3 regions of the Vibrio sp. R10-SG3-ISO10 genome follow, and region 2 is predicted to be linked to each of the others. Evidence: riboswitches for the same ligand, from Rfam matches in the RefSeq annotation. Region 2 holds a riboswitch; each other region holds the start of a gene.
What was found. A riboswitch is a leader RNA that binds a small molecule or an ion and turns the genes downstream of it on or off. The one in region 2 is predicted to bind cyclic di-GMP.
Positions count from the first base shown of each region.

Region 1: it holds a riboswitch for cyclic di-GMP, as region 2 does, so the genes downstream of both, AC6R16_RS01745 (calcium-binding protein) here and AC6R16_RS11470 (TfoX/Sxy family DNA transformation protein) in region 2, are expected to answer to the same signal.
Region 3: it holds a riboswitch for cyclic di-GMP, as region 2 does, so the genes downstream of both, gbpA (N-acetylglucosamine-binding protein GbpA) here and AC6R16_RS11470 (TfoX/Sxy family DNA transformation protein) in region 2, are expected to answer to the same signal.

Region 1 is NZ_JCBDHG010000002.1:209,815-212,081, reverse strand. It holds gene AC6R16_RS01750 (serine O-acetyltransferase) at 1-407, shown strand, start outside; cyclic di-GMP riboswitch class I at 656-743, shown strand; gene AC6R16_RS01745 (calcium-binding protein) at 886-1,887, shown strand; gene AC6R16_RS01740 (ATP-binding cassette domain-containing protein) at 1,947-2,267, shown strand, end outside.
Region 2 is NZ_JCBDHG010000020.1:320,578-322,844, forward strand. It holds gene AC6R16_RS11465 (TVP38/TMEM64 family protein) at 1-514, opposite strand, end outside; gene AC6R16_RS11470 (TfoX/Sxy family DNA transformation protein) at 665-1,255, opposite strand; cyclic di-GMP riboswitch class I at 1,389-1,475, opposite strand; gene purR (HTH-type transcriptional repressor PurR) at 1,620-2,267, opposite strand, start outside.
Region 3 is NZ_JCBDHG010000022.1:842,001-844,267, reverse strand. It holds gene AC6R16_RS17365 (DUF3313 domain-containing protein) at 1-73, opposite strand, end outside; gene AC6R16_RS17360 (helix-turn-helix domain-containing protein) at 168-521, opposite strand; cyclic di-GMP riboswitch class I at 894-981, shown strand; gene gbpA (N-acetylglucosamine-binding protein GbpA) at 1,053-2,267, shown strand, end outside.

The DNA of each region.
Region 1 (2,267 bases), on a different contig from region 2:
TTTATCCTTTGTTCCGACTTAAATTAAGACAAGTCGGCTTTAAGTTAGGGATCTCTATCCCAGTTACTACTCAAATAGGCCCAGGCTTATACATTGGTCATTTCGGTGGGATTATTGTTAATAGTCGTGTAAAAATTGGGCGTAACGTTAATCTTTCGCAAGGAGTAACGATAGGTACAAGTAATCGAGGTAAGAGCGCTGGAACTCCTACTATTGGCGATAATGTTTATTTAGGTCCGGGCTGCAAAGTATTTGGCAAAGTCAGTATCGCCAATAACGCCGTAATTGGCGCAAATGCCACGGTAAACTTCGATGTTAAAACGTGCGCTGTTGTGGCTCCGACCGCCGGGCGAATTATTTCTTACAAAGGATCTTCGGGTATAGTAAATTATCAAGTATCAGGTTAATTGAGCTTTATATTCAAACATCTCCCATACTGACTCGTATCCCATAGTTTTGCAGTAACTGATGATATTGCTTACTTGTATATTGATAGGCTCTGTTGACTTCGTTTTGATGAGGTTAAATTTAATTCTTTTCTTTTTCGAATAAGGCTAAAACTTTTTAGAATGACCTATGTTACATATTTGGTTTTTTTGTTGATTTTATTAAAAATAAGCCCTATAGTAATTCCGCCTTTTTAGTAACAGGCAGCACGTGAAAAAGCCAAACCTGATGTGAGTCAGGGACGGAAAACTAACAGGTCTTAAGGTGCCAACCTATAAGACGGCTGGGTTACCACACATTTAAATGGTATTAAATGTGAGGGCAATAGAGATGATCCTATTTTTCAGTAGGATTCACCCCATCTATCGCAGCACTCAATTAATTTTGAGACCTCCAATGTAATTAACTTTAATTTTTAAATTGAGTTTGGAGATAAAAATGGCGAACAACTACGTTACAGATACTCACGTAATCGGCTCAGAAACTTCTGATTTCTTAATCGGCACCCGCGGCAGTGACTACATCAATGGTTCTGGCGGTGCTGATATAGTTTTCGGTGGTCGCGGTGATGACTTCCTTAATGGTGGCGATCAATCTGATTTTGTATCTGGTGGTCTAGGTAACGACCGCATCTTCGGTGGTGAAGGTAATGATCTGGTAACCGGTGGCCGCGGTGATGACTATGTACTTGGTGGTGCAGGCGATGACATCGTACGTGGCGGTCGTGGTGACGACATCCTATCAGGTGGTGAAGGTAATGATTCACTTGTAGGTGGTCGCGGTGAAGACATCCTCGTTGGTGGTGAAGGTAACGACAAACTATGGGGCGGTGCTGATGATGACCAACTTTATGGTCAAGTTGGCGACGACGTACTAAAAGGCGGCAAAGGTAACGATACTCTTGTTGGCGGCGAAGGCATGGACGCACTACTTGGCGGCGCAGGTAATGATACACTTATCGCAACTGAAGACGACGTGCTTTTCAACGGTGGCCAAGACTTCGACACACTAACAGTGCTAGACGCAGATGGCGACATGCAAGTCTCTGTTGACCTAACAACAAACAATGCAGGTATCGAAGCATTAATAGGCGAATCAGGTGTTTCTACTACTGCGAAAATCAGCCTAGATAAAATTCTTCACAACTCACAAGACGACGGCGACGTGAATACAGTTGATATTGACAACACTTTCATAGCGGTAGGTATTGATGAGCTAGTTATCTCAGCTTCTAACGGCTTTAAAAACGGAATGGGTGACGTCGCTGCTCAAGTAACAGACATCTCTGGCGCAGAAGAAGAAGCTTACCTTTCTCTGGCTGGAGTAAAAGCTTCTGTAGACTTAGTACAATACAGCTTCGAGAAAAATGGCGAAGTGGTAAACGTAATCACTGACGCAGCACTTGTACCTGATGCAAGCGTTGATTTAGATATCGCATAATTGAGATTCTGACTGAGCAAATAGAGTGCTTACTGGCACTCTATTTTTTTAATAAAATTATGCAAAATCCATCATTAAGTGTAATCAACACAAATCTAAAAAAGTCCCTCATTTTTGCTCTTGCTTGTAGCTTCTTTACTAGTATGTTGCTGCTTGCCGTTCCCCTCTACTCATTACAAGTATTTGACAGGGTGATGAACTCACGCAGTGAAGACACGCTTCTAATGCTGTGCATTATTGCGCTTTGGCTAACACTTATGTACAGCATACTAGACTGGGTAAAAAACAGAGTACTGCTACAAACATCTTTAGAGTGGTCGAGTACTATTAAGCAACTGTTAACTGTAAAAATACTTGAATCCGCTGATTTAGAAGGCAAA
Region 2 (2,267 bases):
GCAACATACCTAGTTGGCTAACCAAATAGAATCGAGTTGTCGCGATGGGAGTCAAACCCATTAACAAGTTGATTAGGAAAAATGGGAATACTGGAATCAATCGCAATGAGAACAGATAAAATGCGCCATCTTTTTCAACGCCTTGATTGATGGCATTGAGCTTGTCACCAAACTTACTCTGTACCCAATCACGTAATAAGTATCGGCTGCTTAAAAATGCGAGTGTTGCCCCAATGGTGCTGGCGAAAGAGACCAACAGTAAGCTTGTCCAGAAACCAAATAGAGCGGCGCCTAAAAGGGTAACGACCGCAGCGCCAGGAATTGAGAAAGCGGTGATAGCAACATAGGCGATAAAATAGCTAGCAGCGGCGATAGTAAAGTTATCTGCGATAAATGCGGCGAGCTCTGCTTGCTGCGCCTTCGCGTTTTCTAGCGTGAGATACTGACCAAAATTTACGCCAAGTAAAACAATTAGTGCGACGAAAACAATTCCTAGGATGATCTTTTTATTCATGTTGTGCAGCTCCATCATATTTCATGGATATCAATTATTAGTGTTACTAGACAAGACAGGGAAAGCAAGCCACAAATTTCAAGATGGCAGATAAAAACCAATAAAAAAGTCAGCACAAAGGCTGACTTCTTAAACAAATTTATTTTTAGGTTAGCTGACTTGAGTTAACAGCTCCTGACGGCGACTTTGGGGGATAACCGACCAGTGTGTCCCTTTAATGGCACCTTCTAAAGCCCAGAGAAGTTCGATGTTTACATCGGAAGAGTGTGTAGTCTGAATGGCTTTAAACGCATGTACGGCTCCCACTTGTTCCAGATTCTCTACCGAATCTATACCAGCTTTCTTGAGCATGCGCTCAGTCGCTAGCCGCAAGTTAGGCAGATCTTTCAAACGATTGGGTTTCGCTTGCGATTGGCATTGCTTCTCTTGATTTGCTGCTTTTAAGGCGACGTTCGCAATCTTTAAGGTTTTATTTGCGTCAGCTGCCCAATCATCACAAAGCGCAAAATACTTCGTCACGACGGGGAATCCGCGTTTTTTGTAAACATAGGGTTCTAGCCCTTGAGACCTGAACTGTTTAGCGAGAGCCGCGTCCGCGCGTACGTGTAGTTTATCGTTGACGACAAGTGCGAACATAGTGTCATCAGCAAAAATGCCAAAGCCACCAAACATTGAGCGAGACTTAATATGTCCTAACTGCTCAAATAAACGCATTGAGTCTTTTAGTATTGGTTTATCCATGCTGTGTTTTCTCGGTGTATAAGTATACGCCACCAATGCAGGTCCGAGAGATTAGCAAAATTATGCAGAGACATTGTCAGTAAGGTGTCATACGAGTGCAAGTAAAAGCGGTATGACAGTTTGCATATTCGCCATCGGCAACCCCGCTACCAGACAATAAATTGTTTAAGGCCGGAGGCTTTGCGTCCCATCCTTTCGAAATGGTTTGCCCTGTTCGTGGCATTAATCGAACACATTAAGAATAAATAAAATCTGCGCAGAACATCACGTTTGTATCGGATAAATGTGATGTTGGTTCAATAAATAGAGGGGAGATATACGCCTAGCCAATAGTACGACTACCAGCTAAGCGTCTGACTTAAGGTTATTTATTTAGATTACGAACGGTATTGCGCTCGACAATTTCTGGGTGCATCTCGAACACACGTTTTTCGTGCTCTTTATCTTTAATGCGCTCAAGAAGAATTTCGAAGGCATTCTTACCAACGCGACGTTTTGGTTGGTGCACTGTTGTTAGAGGTGGAGAGAAGTACTCTGCTAGTTCAATATTATCGTAGCCGATTACTGAGATGTCTTGAGGTATTTGAATGCCTTTCTGTTGTAGACGGCTCATTAAGCCAAGCGCCATCGTGTCATTAAAACAGAACACGGCTGTTGGCTTTTTATCCATCGCCACAATTTTATCCGCAGCCAGTACCGCCGTATCACATTCGAAGTTGCCTTCAAGAATCCAATCTTCGTTTACTGATAAATCAGCTTCAGCCATTGCGCGCTTAAAGCCACTAATACGCTCAACACACGCCGCTTTCTCGAAGTGACCACTTAAACAAGCAATGTCAGTATGACCGCGCTCGATCAGATATTTTGTCGCTAGATAGCCGCCTTCTTCAGAGTTATCGATGATCTTATCGGCTTGAGAACTCTCTGGACCCCAGTCCATTACTACTTTTGGAATGTCTTTGTGGCGGTCGAGCATTTCGCTCAGCTCTTCAGTCAGATCTGAACACATCAC
Region 3 (2,267 bases), on a different contig from region 2:
GAACAGGCCCACCGGCACATCCTACAACGAATGCGCTCACTACGATTAAAAGCAAGACTTTGAAAGGTTTCATGTACAGCACTCTAGTTTAAAATGACAACCAGAATGCTATACCATATGATATTTAGATGTCCAACGCTATTCTATTCAAGTTGGCTATATTGGGATCATGAAGGATGCACTGTGTGCGCGTATTCCACGATCACTTGATTGCCTTCAATGTAGGCATTTTGAATTTCACCATCGACACTCATGCGACTTTGCAGATACACCACCTTTGGTCCATGCTCATTGGTTTCTTTTAGGCTTGGAACCACATTTTTGGGCTCTAAATGAAGAAGTCGACAAAAATGGCTCACGAAAGACATAGTAAGCGGTGTCTCACCTCTTAATACGCGAGAAAAGCTGAGCTGATTCATCCCAAGCTTTTTGGCAAATTCCATCTGAGTGAGTCGCATTTTCGATTTTTTCGACATCCAGATTTGGTAGAGCGCCTCTCTATCTTTGTCGGTAAATTCCATCGTGATTCCTTGTATAACATTTTGGGGTGGATTGTCGTTGTTTTGGTACTTAACGTTGTCAGAGCTTGGTAAGTGAAAGTCAAAGCTTTGTCTGCTAGGCGTCAGTCAAACGAAGCACAAGTCAAAATCAAACCACCCAAACACATTCACAAAACACATCAATCAACCCATTTAATTAATCAATTTCAATAAGTTAACAGTTTAATCAATATGTAATTAGCAAGTTAATTTGCGACAAGAAATCCAGTTCGGGATTGTCATTCCACATTTTCATTTTAGGCTTAGCTTTTCTGGATCGCGTTAGCTACATTTCGCCTGCTTATACAAAACTCAGTACTTTGTAATTTAACAATATAGTGAGGCAAGTATAGGCTGCACTTCAGGCAAACTATCCGAAAGGTTAGGACGCAAAGCCACCGGTCTGTCGACATCTTATGTCTATGATAGCGGGGTTGCCATTTAGCGAGTCTCGCTAGATGTTTCGCGTGCCGGAGTGTCATCTTTTTTGTTATCCATAGATAAGGACAAATGATGAACAAACTCCCAAACAAATCACTCATTGCGTTAGCTCTACTTAGTGTGAGCGGTGCTAGCTTCGGCCATGGGTACGTTTCAGCGTACGAAAATGGTGTTGCTGAAGGCCGTGCAGCACTTTGTAAATTCCCAACCAGTGACACAAACGAAAAGAACACCAACTGTGGTGCTATTCAATATGAACCGCAAAGCGTAGAAGGGCCAGACGGCTTCCCTGAAACAGGCCCACGCGATGGTAAAATTGCCAGCGCTGAAACCTCGCTAGCAGCGGCGTTGGATGAGCAAACCGCTGACCGGTGGGTTAAACGACCTATCAAATCGGGCTCTCAGTACTTTGAGTGGACTTTCACTGCCAATCACGTCACTAAAGACTGGAAATATTACATCACCAAAGCGGATTGGAACCCTAATCAGCCCCTCGCTCGCAGTTCATTTGACCTCACGCCTTTCTGCGTTGTCGATGGGGGAATGGTTCAGCCGCCAAAACGTGTTAGCCACCTTTGTAACGTTCCTGAGCGAGAAGGTTACCAAGTGGTCCTTGCAGTTTGGGATGTAGGCGATACGGCAGCCTCATTCTACAATGTTATCGACGTGAAATTCGATGGTGATGGCCCAGTGATTCCTGATTGGAGTCAAGGCGGTCAGATCAACCCTACGCTCGATCTGAGTGTTGGCGATACAGTTTATACCCGTGTGTTTGACAGCAGCGGTGAGAACTCGTCTTACAGCACAGAACTCGTAATTCAAAACAGCGAACAAGGTAAAGCAAACAACTGGTCTTATGCTCTAGCGAGTAAGATTAACCAAGAGCAAAGCCAAATTCGTGCCGGACAGCTTAATGACCAAGGCGAATTTACCCCTGTTTATGGAACCAACCCAGTCTACCTAAAAGCAGGATCAGGACTAAACAGCGTTGAAATCGGCTATAAATTTGAAACACCAGAGCCAGAATACGACCTTGATGTTGTAGGGCTTCAGTCAGAGTACGTAATTGGCGAGTCGCCGACAGAGCTTGACCTGACACTAACCGCCACAGGCGACTTAACGGCTGAGTTAACTGTCTACAACCACCATCGCGAACCATTAGCTTCATACTCGAAGGAGCTGAAAGACGGTGAAGTTGAAAGCACCACGATGACTCTATCTAAGTCTGAGCTAGGGCATCATATGCTAGTAGTGGTTACCAAAGACGACCAAGGTAAAGTGATTGAC